2 linked regions of the Thiocapsa rosea genome follow. The protein of the gene in region 1 interacts with the protein of each later gene in a pairwise test. Links are inferred from orthologs where the notes say so. Each region holds a gene or a part of one and is shown on either strand. Other genes may lie near its edges.

What was found. Proteins that work in one complex are often made in the same cells at the same time.
Region 2: the proteins of ftsB (region 1) and BDD21_RS03965 interact in binary tests that used the Escherichia coli proteins (3 or more experiments, as listed by UniProt). The link is inferred for Thiocapsa rosea from one-to-one orthologs.

The regions. Positions count from the first base shown.
Region 1 is NZ_RBXL01000001.1:2,784,223-2,792,214, forward strand. What follows is about bases 41-3,036. They hold ftsB (cell division protein FtsB), read left to right. Parts: upstream 41-1,382; coding sequence 1,383-1,691; downstream 1,692-3,036. Other genes in these bases: eno (phosphopyruvate hydratase), read left to right, coding at 44-1,321; ispD (2-C-methyl-D-erythritol 4-phosphate cytidylyltransferase), read left to right, coding at 1,688-2,398; ispF (2-C-methyl-D-erythritol 2,4-cyclodiphosphate synthase), read left to right, coding at 2,500-2,973; truD (tRNA pseudouridine(13) synthase TruD), read left to right, coding at 2,975-3,036. Also shown: more of truD, read left to right, coding at 3,037-4,024; BDD21_RS12395 (MgtC/SapB family protein), read left to right, coding at 4,068-5,411; BDD21_RS12400 (peptidoglycan-binding protein), read left to right, coding at 5,625-7,856; BDD21_RS12405 (protein disulfide oxidoreductase), read left to right, coding at 7,846-7,992. UniProt on the Escherichia coli protein: Essential cell division protein. May link together the upstream cell division proteins, which are predominantly cytoplasmic, with the downstream cell division proteins, which are predominantly periplasmic.
Region 2 is NZ_RBXL01000001.1:882,157-886,284, forward strand. Bases 767-3,765 are described here. They hold BDD21_RS03965 (cell division protein FtsQ/DivIB), read right to left. Parts: upstream 2,664-3,765; coding sequence 1,869-2,663; downstream 767-1,868. Other genes in these bases: ftsA (cell division protein FtsA), read right to left, coding at 767-1,862; BDD21_RS03970 (D-alanine--D-alanine ligase), read right to left, coding at 2,656-3,591; murB (UDP-N-acetylmuramate dehydrogenase), read right to left, coding at 3,588-3,765. Also shown: cell division protein FtsZ, read right to left, coding at 1-418; more of ftsA, read right to left, coding at 627-766; more of murB, read right to left, coding at 3,766-4,128. UniProt on the Escherichia coli protein: Essential cell division protein. May link together the upstream cell division proteins, which are predominantly cytoplasmic, with the downstream cell division proteins, which are predominantly periplasmic. May control correct divisome assembly.

The sequences.
Region 1 (7,992 bases):
AAGAACCGCGCCGTTCTTGCTTTTGTTTTTGGAGAGACATGCCATGTCCGAAATCGTCGATGTTCGCGCCCGCGAGGTTCTGGACTCCCGCGGTAACCCCACAGTCGAGGCCGATGTCATCACGGCCGACGGCGCGATCGGCCGCTTCATCGTGCCGTCCGGCGCCTCGACCGGATCGCGCGAGGCATTGGAGCTGCGCGACGGCGACCGCTCCCGGTTCGGCGGCAAGGGCGTCCTGACCGCCGTCGCCAACATCCAAGGCGAGCTGCGCGAGGCGGTCGTCGGCATGGAGGTCGGCGACCAGGCGGCGCTCGATCGCGCCATGATCGCGCTCGACGGGACCGACAACAAAGCCCGCCTCGGCGCCAACGCACTGCTCGGTGTCTCGATCGCCGCCGCGCATGCCGCCGCGCAAGAGAAGGCGCTGCCGCTCTTCATGTCTCTGTCGGCCGGACCCTATCGCCTGCCCGTGCCCATGATGAACATCATCAACGGTGGCGGGCACGCGGACAACAGCGTGGACTTTCAGGAGTTCATGATCCTGCCGGTCGGCGCGCCCAGTATCCGCGAGGCGGTGCGCTACGGTGCCGAGGTGTTCCATGCGCTCAAGTCCGTGCTGCACGGGCGCGGCTTAGCCACCGGTGTCGGCGACGAAGGCGGTTTCGCCCCCGACCTGCCCTCCAACGAGGCGGCGATCGAGGCGATCCTGGAGGCGATCCACAAGGCGGGGTTCAAGGCCGGCTCGGACATCTATCTCGGGATGGACGTGGCCGCGTCCGAGTTCTACGCGGACGGCAAGTATCATCTGAAGGGCGAAGGCCGCACGCTCGACTCCGACGGCATGACCGATCTTCTGCTCGAGTGGGTCGATAAGTACCCCATCATCACTATCGAGGACGGCTTGGCCGAGGGCGACTGGGACGGCTGGAAGCGCCAGACCGAGCGTCTCGGGGACAAGGTCCAGATCGTCGGCGACGATCTCTTCGTCACCAACACCAAGATCCTGCAGGAAGGCATCGACAAGGGCGTTGCCAACTCCATCCTGATCAAGGTCAATCAGATCGGCACCTTGACCGAGACCCTCGAGGCGATCGCCATGGCCCACGCCGCCGGCTACACCGCCGTGGTCTCGCACCGCTCGGGCGAGACCGAGGACACCACCATCGCCGATCTAGTCGTCGCGACCGGCACGGGCCAGATCAAGACCGGCTCGCTGTCGCGCTCCGACCGGGTCGCCAAATACAACCAGCTGATGCGGATCGAAGACCAGTTGGGCGACGAGGCCACCTATGCGGGTCGCTCTGCCTTTAAGTGGCTTTGATGTTTGGCGGGCGGAGGTCGGGCGTCTCCGTCCGCTGCTTCCGACACTGAAGGCACCCGCGATGCGCCTCTTGATCCTCGTGCTGATCCTCTTGCTCGCCGGCTTGCAATTTCGGCTGTGGGTCGGCGAGGGGAGCTTGGCCGAGGTCCACGGGCTCAAGAACGAGATCGCGGCCCAGGAGGAGGAGCTGGTCCGTCTACGCGCGCGCAATCAGGAGCTTCAGGCCGAGGTGATGGACCTGCGCGAAGGGGTCGAGGCACTGGAGGAGCGTGCGCGCCGCGATCTGGGGATGATCAAACCGGGGGAGATCTTCATTCAGGTGATCGAGCGCAAACGCCCGGAGAGCACACCGGCGGAGACCAAGCGATGAGCCTCACCCCCGCCTTGTGGGCCGTGCTTCCGGCAGCCGGGGTCGGGCGCCGCATGGGCAGTGCAACGCCGAAGCAATATCTGGATCTCGCCGGTCGAGCGGTGATCGATCATGCGTTGGATCTCTTCGTGGCGGATGTCAGGATCGAAGGCGTTGTCGTGGCACTGGATCCGACCGACCGTTACTGGGAGGCGACCGTCTATGCCGGCCACCCGAAGGTGACCCGCGCCCACGGCGGGGCCGAGCGCTGTCATTCGGTCCTGAATGCGCTCGATGCACTCGATGCTCGGGCCCATGCCGAGGATTGGGTGTTGGTGCATGATGCCGCGCGTCCCTGTCTGCGCCCGGCCGATCTCGATCGACTGATCGAGGCCCTGATCGAGGACGAGGTCGGCGGCCTGCTCGGCATCCCGGTGCGCGACACCATGAAACGGGCCGAGACGGACGATCGCATCGGCGCCACGGTGGATCGCGCCTCGCTCTGGCACGCCTTTACACCCCAGATGTTTCGTCTCGGCCGGTTGCGGGCCGCACTGACCGACGCGCTGGCCGCCAACGATCTGGTGACCGACGACGCCTCGGCCATGGAGCGTATCGGTCAAGCCCCGCGCCTGATCGAAGGACATGCCGACAACATCAAGATCACGCGCGCCGAGGATCTCCCGCTCGCCCGCTTCTACCTGCAACAGCAGGGGCGGCTGGGCTAACTCCAAACTCTTAGGAGCCTCCTGCCTCCTGCCTCCTTCCCCCTGTATGCTCGCGCGATGGTGGCTGGAGGCCGGGGGCTGAAGGCTGGAGGCTTTCCAACATGCTCATCGGTCAGGGCTTCGACGCCCATCGTTTCGGCCCCGGACGCCCGCTGGTGATCGGCGGTCTGGAGATCCCGCACGATCAGGGCCTGCTCGCGCATTCCGACGGCGACGTGGCCATCCACGCACTCTGCGACGCCTTGCTCGGCGCGGCCGGACTCGGTGACATCGGCCGGCACTTTCCCGACACGGACGCCGCCTTCGCCGGCATCGACAGCCGCATCCTGCTGCGGCGCGTGATCGAGAGCCTCGCCGAGCGCGGGCTGCGCGTGCACAACGCCGATCTCACCATCATCGCCCAGCGCCCCAAGTTGGCGGCCCATATCCCGGAGATGTGCGCCCGTCTTGCCGCCGACATGGGCTGCGACCCCGCGCGCGTGAACGTGAAGGCGACCACGACCGAGCAGATGGGATTCACGGGCCGAGGCGAGGGCATCGCGGCGAGCGCCGTGGTGCTGTTGGCGGACGCCTAAGGTGTCGCTGCCGAGCTGGATCCCGGTTGACTCGCTACCCCGAGCGCACGGCGCTCCACTTGCCATCGGGCGGTTGCGTGCTCGACCCGAGGACTTCCGGGTCGAGGAACAGCTCGGGTTCGCCCCGGACGGCGAGGGCGACCATCTCCTGCTGCGGGTCCGCAAAACCGGCGCCAATACCGAGTGGGCGGCACGTCGTCTGGCGCGCATCGGCGGTGTGTCGGTCTCCACGGTGGGCTATGCCGGCCTGAAGGACCGGCACGCCGTAACGCTCCAGTGGTTCTCGATCCCGCGTCCGCGTGAGGGCATACCGGATTGGTCGGACCTCGCCGAGGAGGGCATCGAGGTCCTGGAAGCGCATCCGCATCGACGCAAGCTCAAGCGGGGCGCCCTGGCCGGAAACCGCTTTGAGATCCTGGTGCGCGAGCTCAACCGCGAGACCGTGCCCGGGCTCGACGAACGGCTTGCGACGATCCGCGCGCGCGGGATCCCGAACTACTTCGGCGAGCAGCGCTTCGGGCATGACCACTCCAATCTGGTGCGTGCCCATGCCCTCTTCGCCGGGACGGCCGGCCGAGTCCCGCGCCATCAGTCCGGCCTCTGGCTCTCCGCCGCACGCTCGCAGATCTTCAACGAGGTCTTGGCCGAACGGGTCGGGCGCGGCGACTGGGACAGTCCGCTCGACGGGGACTGTCTCCAGCTCGCCGGATCCCACTCCTATTTTCTCGCCGAGACGCTCGATGCCCAGACGCGTGCGCGCTGCGACGAGATGGACCTACACCCGACGGGTCCCCTGTGGGGCAAGGGCGAGCTGCCTTCGCGTGGATCGGTCCGACAGCTCGAAGATGCAACCGGCATGCGCTTCCCGACCTGGTGCGACGGGCTTGCCGCCTTCGGTCTGGCGCAGGAGCGCCGCTCTCTCCGTCTGCCGGTGGCCGATTTGAGCGCGCAACGGGTCGAGGACGGACTGCGGCTGGCCTTCTCCCTGCCTGCCGGCGCCTATGCGACGACGGTTCTGCGCGAGCTCGTCGAGATCGGAGGCTCGGTATGATCGTGATCCGGGCGTCCCGGCGCCGATGGGGGCGGGATTTCGGGTGCATCCGCGGGATCTCTTGCGGCTCGGGGCCGACAGCCGCCCTGAAGAGCAAACCGAGCCGCGCCGACGCGCTCGCGTGATGCTCGAGGACACCGGAGTCTTCGTCGGGCTGGCTGTCGCTTTGGCCATCGGTCTGCTGATCGGTGTGGAGCGCGGTTGGAAGGAACGCAGCGCCGAGGAAGGGCGACGCGTCGCGGGTGTTCGCACCTACACCTTGCTCGGGTTTCTCGGCGGGATTTCCGGCCTCGTGGCCGGACCCTCGGGCGGATTGACGCTGGGACTCATCTTCCTGGGGCTTGCCGGCACCCTGACGGTTGCGCACGTCCTGGACTACAGGCACGACGAGGATATCGGCATTACCAGCCTCGTCGCCGGCCTGATGACCTTCTTGCTCGGGGCGCTTGCGGTGCTCGGCGATCCGGCCGCCGCCGCAGCGGCGGCCGTGGTCACGGCCCTGCTGCTCGGGTCAAAGCCGCTGATCCATCGCTGGATCCACGCCATCGAGCAGAAGGATCTCAAGGCCGGTCTTACCCTGCTGCTCATCTCGGTGGTGGCGTTGCCGCTGTTGCCGGATCAGGGGTACGGCCCCTGGAATGCCGTCAACCCACGTGAAACCTGGTGGATGGTGGTGCTGATCGCAAGCATCTCCTTCGTCGGTTATTACGCGATGAAGCTGGTGGGGACTCGGCGCGGGATCCTGTTCACCGGGCTCTTCGGCGGGCTTGCGTCGTCGACCGCGCTGACTCTGCATTTCTCGCGCCTGGCGCGCGCCCGTGTGGAGATGGCCCCCGTTCTGGCCACCGCCATCCTGGTGGCCTGCGCGACCATGTTCCCCCGGATGCTTTTGGTGTCGACGCTGATTCATCCGCCATTGCTGCCGTTCTTGCTCTGGCCTGCCGCGACGATGGCCCTGATCGCCTACGGATTCGCGGCCTTCTACTGGATCACCCAGTCGCACGACGGCGGGGACGCGGACGCGCTTCTCGACAACCCGCTGGAGCTGAAATCCGCGGTCGGCTTCGGGCTTCTGCTGGCGTTGGTCATGGTGTCGGCGAAAGGGATCGAGAGCTGGGTCGGTGCGAGCGGCATCATGATGCTGGCCGCCGCCTCGGGTATCGCGGATGTGGATGCCATTACGCTCGCGATCGCGCGCATGAGCCGGGATGAACTCCCCACGGGCATTGCGGTCTCCAGCATCGTCATCGCTGCGGCGGTCAACAGCCTGGTCAAAGGTATCATCGCGGCTTCGGTCGGTGGCCGTGCGCTGGGTCTGCGCGTCACCCTACCCTTGGTCTCTGCGGGCCTGGCCGGCCTTGCCGTCGCCTGGTGGACGCTTTTTTGAACCTAAACCGCGCCCGGCGGGGTATGCGATGTTCTTGGATGGGATCGGCCCCGGCAGGCTTGACGAGCGCTGGAGTTGGCGTGGTTTAAGTGATTGAAAAAAATTTTAAATTTTAAACCGCGTCTCACCGAGATCGAGGACATCTCCGAAGCCAAACGCAACAGGAAAATGACGCATGTTGCTCTAGACGCGGTTTAAAGGAGGCGAGCGTAAATGAGGATGAGTCAGTTCGGCTTCATGCGCGATCTCGTCGGGGTCGCGGCTTGGGCGCTGACCTCGATGTCGGCAGCCGCCGGGACGGTCACGGCTGAGTTCAGCGAGGAGGAGGCGACGAGCGCGGTTTCGGTGACCGATGCCGTCTACACCACGGACGGCAGTGCGCATGAGTTCACGCTCGCGGCCTATCGCGCTTGGTCGGAGACCCGGTGGCGCGACTACGACCGAAGACAGGATATCTCCCCGCGACAGATGCTCGTTCTGCTTGAGGTCGCCGAGCGCACCGGGGCGAATCTCGGACAGGCGCTCGCCACCGGAGAGATGGAAAGCGCCTACACCTGGAACGACCACGTGCGGCCCACCATCGCCGAGGGCCGGCTGGGCTCGGCGACCGGTGTGTGGCAGTTCCTGCCCGCAACCTTCCATGGCATCATCAAAAAGTACGGCGCCGAGCTGCTGAACGCGACCGAGGCCGCGGCGGATCGCGAGTCCATGGACCTGGGGGAAGGCCCGTTCTCCGACGCGCAGGTCCGTCGCCTGATCCGAGACACTATCGAGGGAGAGCGCGATGCCAAGGACGAGGAGTTGCAGCTGCTGCGTCACAACTTCGCGGTGCTTGCCTTTGCCAAGCACTACCTGAGCCTCGACTCGGGGGCGACGACGCCTGTGGAGGATTATCTCTTTCACTTTCTCGGTGCCGGGGAGGGTCGACGGGTCCTCGCGCTGGCGCGTGGCGAGGCGCGCGATACACTCTGCGTGAAGCCTGTCGAAGAGCCGACGGCGCCCCTGCAGGATTGGCCGGGCGGCGCGGCATCGGGTACCGACATCGCGAGCCTGCAGACGGATATCGGGCGTGATCCCGCGGCGTGGGCCGCCGCGGATCGGCGCCTCGGCTCGGTTCGTGATGGCTCCGAGCCGCTCGGTCTGCGCCGGCCGGATCGGTTGTCCGGGTCGCTGCAGCAGCGTGCGGATGTGATGATTCGCGCACGCCGACCCTCGGACGATGTCGTCGTGTCCAGGCCGGCGCTCATGGACGCGGCCTATGCGCCTGCGCTCGGCGTGCCTTCTGCCTTCGATGCCCCGCCCGCCGTGTCGTCGCAGTGGGGTCTGCCCGCCGACTCGCCGACGGTCACGGGCAACCTCGGGATGTTCTACCGCGACGGCCGAGGGCAGACGCAGCCCTACACCTGGGGCGAGTTCCTGGATCATCTGGCTCGGCGGGTGCGGGCCGAGAGCCAGCCGTCGATGGTGCGGGCCAAGTACGGTGTCGGCTTTGATTTGGCCGGCGGCGATATGCCGGAGCGGGCCTTCGACCCGGCGTCGCCGGTCGAGCCGGCGACCTTCATCCATGGCCCGGACCGACGCGTGACGGTGCCTGCGGCGCTGGTGACCGGGCCGCTCGATCGCGACGAAACCCGTCACTACAAGGCGCTCCTGGCTGAGCTGGTGGGCCGAGGCGAGGACATGCCGATGGAGACGCTGCCGCCGAGTGCGGCCGCGGCAATGCGTCACCTCGGATTCTTGCCCGCGACGGCGTCGGGAACAGAAACGCGCGATCCCGCGGTACAGAAGGCGTTGCGCGATTTCAGAGAAGCGGTCGGTAAGGCCGAGCCGGAAGATCCGGAGCATCGAGATCGCCTCATGCCGGCCGAGCGTGTCGCGCTCGCGATCTACGATCGCCGCATCGCGCGCTATGCCGCGCTGCAGGGCGGCCAGCAGGTGTCCTTGGTCGACGCGCCAGATTTAAGTCGAATCAAGACACTGCCGAGCGGATTGCAGCGATTGGCCGCGCCGCATCTGGTGCAGCTTCAAACGGCCCTGGCCGAGCGCGAGCTCCTGAAACAGCCGACCCAAAAGTCCGTTTGGCGCGACAAGAAAAAGAAGAAGCATGTGTCCTACAAGACCATCCCGTTCGCGGGCAAGGTCGACGCGGCAACAGTCGCCGCGCTCGACGCCTTCCAGTGGCGCAGCGGTCTGCGCAAGACCGGCGGCGCTTTGGATGCCGCGACCCTGGGTCTGCTGGGATTGCCGCCGATGGGTGCCGAGATCTTCCGGCCCTTGTCCGGACCCATGTGCTCGGTTCAGATCTGGGCGGGCAGACCGCCGATCTGCGGGATTCGCCGAGAAACGCAGGGTCCGGCCGACCGCCTGCGTATCGCCGGGGTCGCGGACCTCGACTCGGAGTCTCGGTTCGAGGGCCTCTTCGAGGGTCTGCCGCATGTCCGGTGATCAGACCCCGAGCGTCTCCGCTCGGCGAGCGAAACACGTGCGCGATTGGATCATCAACATCGTGCTGATCCTGGTGATCTTCGGCGCAGTCCAATGGTGGAAGGCGCGACCCTTGGCCTCGGGCGCTGCGCCGCCG
Region 2 (4,128 bases), 1.9 Mb from region 1 along the record:
CCTCGAACGGGAACGGCTTGGTCACGACGGCGACCGTCAGGATACCCAGCTCCTTCGCGATCTGCGCCACGATCGGCGCGGCACCTGTACCGGTCCCGCCACCCATGCCGGCGGTGATGAAGACCATGTCCGCACCCTCCAGGGCCTCTTGGATGCGATCGCGGTCCTCCATCGCGGAGTTGCGACCGACCTCAGGATCGGCACCGGCACCCAAACCTTTGGTGATGCCGGCACCGAGCTGAAGGATGGTCTTCACCTGCGAACTCTTCAGCGCCTGAGCGTCGGTATTGGCGCAGATGAAGTCGACCCCTTCGATGGTCGCGGCGACCATGTGATTGACCGCATTCCCGCCCCCGCCCCCGACGCCCACGACCTTGATGACGGCGTTCTGACTGTGGGTATCCATGAGCTCAAACATGCTGTTGTCTCCTCTCGAATTCGTTCGTTGCACGACCTATGAAACCTCGTACGTGCGCGCCTCGGCGCGCACGCCCCCCCGACACCGCCGCGACGCGGGATGCGTCGCGGCCCGAGACCGCAGGCCGCGGCCCCCCGACCGACGGGGCTTGACGAAACACCCCATCATCAATCCGCTTTCAGCAGGATCAACGCCAAACGCGGTTGCACTAAAAATTGCCCTGGAACCAACTGCGCATCCGTGACCAAGCCCCACGCAGCCCGGCGGAATCTCCGATCTCCGGACGCCGCGAGAAGCGGTGCTGACGCGCGTACATCAGCAACCCCACGCCGGTCGAATAGATTGGATTGTTCACCACCTCGTCCATCCCGATCACGTACTGCGGGACTCCGAGCCGCACCGGCATGTGGAAGACCTCCTCGGCCAGCTCGATCAGACCGTCCATCTTCGAGCTGCCGCCGGTCAGTACCACGCCGCCCGCCACCAGATCCTCGAAGCCGCTGCGGCGCAGCTCGTTGTGCAGCAGGGTCAGAAGCTCCTCGTAGCGGGGCTCGACCACCTCGGCCAAGGTCTGGCGCGAGAGCCTGCGCGGCGGGCGATCGCCGATGCTCGGCACCTCGATGGACTCGCTGTTGGCCGCCAGCTGCGCCAAGGCGCAGGCATGCTTGACCTTGATCAGCTCGGCATGCTGGGTCGGCGTGCGCAGCGCCACGGCGATGTCGTTGGTCACCTGATCGCCGGCGATCGGGATCACCGCGGTGTGGCGAATCGCCCCGTCGGTGAAGACGGCAAGATCCGTCGTCCCGCCGCCGATGTCGACGACACAGACGCCGAGCTCCTTCTCGTCGTCGCCGAGCACCGAATAGCTCGAGCTGAGCTGCGCGAGCACCAGATCGTCGACCTCGAGCCCGCAGCGGCGAATACACTTGATGATGTTTTGGGCGGCACTCACCGCACCCGTGACCATGTGCACGCGGGCTTCGAGCCGCACGCCGCACATCCCGATCGGCTCGCGGATGCCCTCCTGATCGTCGATGATGAATTCCTGCGGCAGGATATGCAGGATCTTCTGATCGGCCGGGATCGCGACGGCGCGCGCGGCATCGATGACCCGATCGACATCGGCCTGGGTGACCTCGACCTCCTTGATCGCGGTGATGCCGTGCGAGTTGAGGCTGCGCACATGGCTGCCGGCGATCCCGGCGTGGACCGAGTGGATCTCGCAGCCGGCCATCAGCTCGGCCTCCTCGACCGCACGCTGAATCGACTGGACGGTCGACTCGATGTCGACGACTACGCCCTTTTTCAGACCCCGCGAGGGGTGTGTGCCGATGCCGATGATCTCGATCTGGTTGTCGTCCTTGAGCTCGCCGACCAAGGCGGCCACCTTCGAGGTCCCGATATCCAAGCCCACCAATAGATTCTTGTCGTTACGTCTCGACATCCGGTCTTATCCTCGTTTGCCGGATCGCGTCGGGCGATCCGTTGTCGCACGAGCCTGCGGCTCGGCGTTCGCTGCCCATTTCACGGCGAAACCGTTGCTGTAGCGCAGGTCCACCACCAGCGGCTGGCCGGCCGCCTCCAATTGCGTCGCGCTGGCGATATAGCGCGCAAGCCGTTGATCGACGCCTTCCGTGCCGAGATACAACTCGACCCCCATGACCAGCTCGACCCGCCACGCCCCGCGCGGGTCGACCGAGAGCGTCTGGATAAGATGGCCGATCAGCATCAGATCGTCGCGCCACTGCGCATAGCGCTTGACCACCTCGGGCGCACGCCGATCCTCGCCTTCGAGCAGCGGCAGACCCGCCGGGACCGTGCCCGTACCGGGCCGAAAAACGATGCCCTCCGCGGTCACCAGACCGTCGCGATTCCAGCGTGCGATCGGGCGGTGCTCCTCGACCTCGACCTGCAGCCGATCCGGCCAGACGCGCCGCACGGTGGCGCGACCAACCCAGGCCAGGTCCTCTGCAGCCTGCTTTAGATCGTGCAAATCCGCCGTCAAGATGCCGCCGCGCAGCCGCTCGCTGATGGTCTGCTGAAGCAACCGCGAGGAGTGATGATGCAGCTCGCCCTCCACGGCGATGACGCGCACGGGCAACAGGTGCGGCTCCCAATGAACGAGCAGCCAAACGCCGCCGGCCATGACCGAAATCAAGAGCAACCCGACAAGCGCCAGCCAACGCCCGGAGCGGCGCGCACGCACCTCTACGATCGGAGGGGTTGTCCGTGCCGGGTCAACCACGGTCGAGACTCGTTTCCAGGATCCGCCAAACCAGGGTGTCGAAGTCCAGCCCCGCTACCCGCGCAGCCATCGGGACCAGGCTGTGGTCGGTCATGCCCGGCACCGTGTTGATCTCGAGCAGGAACGGCTCTCCGCTCCCGTCGACCATCAGGTCGACACGGCCCCAACCGCTCGCACCGGTCGCCTCGAAGGCGTCGAGCGCGAGTCGCTGCAGGCGTGACTCCTCTGCTTCGGGCAGACCGCAGGGACAGTGATAGCGCGTACTGTCGGCCCGATACTTGGCCTCGAAGTCGTAAAAGGCGTGCGGCGTTTCGAGCCGGATCATGGGGAGCGCCGCCTGTCCGAGCACGGCACAGGTGTATTCCGCGCCCTGGATCCAGCGCTCGGCGAGCACCAGTGCGTCGTAACCGCGTGCCGTGCGCCAGGCATCGGCGAGTGCGGCCGGATCCTCGACGCGCGCCATCCCGATACTCGAACCCTCGTGAACGGGCTTGATCATGAGCGGGAAGCCGAGAGCCTCGGCAGCCGCCAGATCGGCGTCCGTGCGCAGCAGCACCGATGCGGCCGTCGGCAAACCGCACCCCGTCCAGGCCAGCTTGCAGCGATACTTGTCCATGCCGAGCGCCGAACCCAGAACCCCGGAACCCGTGTAGGGCATCCCGATGGTCTCCAAGGCGCCTTGAATCTGACCGTCTTCGCCGCCGCGTCCGTGCAGGATGATGAAGGCGCGATCGAAACCGCCGGTGCGCAGATGTTCGAGAACCTGCTCGTCCGGATCCAGTGCATGGGCGTCGACGCCCTGACGCAACAGGGCCGCCAGCACGGCGCTGCCGCTCTTCAGCGAGATCTCGCGCTCCGCCGCGCGCCCGCCGAGGAGCACCGCGACCTTGCCGAACCGAGCACGCGCCTGGATTTTCTCTGGTGTCATGGATGCTCTCCGGCGATTCGTTTGACCTCGGGCACCAACCGGACACCGGTAGCGTCCTCGACCCGGCGCTGCACCAGGTCGATCAGCTCGCGGATGTCCGCGGCACTGGCCTCGCCCGTGTTGATGATGAAATTCGCGTGCTTCTCGGACACCTGCGCACCGCCGATCCGATATCCCTTGAGTCCCTCCGCCTCGATTAGACGCGCGGCATGATCGCCGGGCGGATTGCGGAACACCGATCCGCAGCTCGGGAGCCCCACGGGCTGTGTCTGCGCACGCCGGTCGAGCAGCTCGCGAATCCGGGCCATCCCCGCTTTGCCGTCGCCGGGGGCAAGCTCGAGCGCGACGTCCAGGAACCACTCGCCGGGCGGCCCGATCACCTCGCGGTAGCCGATCGAGAAATCGCCCGGCCCCCGCTCGCGAATCCGACCGAACCGATCGATGGTCCGCACCGAGACGACATGCTCCCAGGTCTCGCCGCCCCAGGCGCCCGCATTCATCGCCAGCGCCCCCCCCATGGTGCCCGGGATGCCGGCA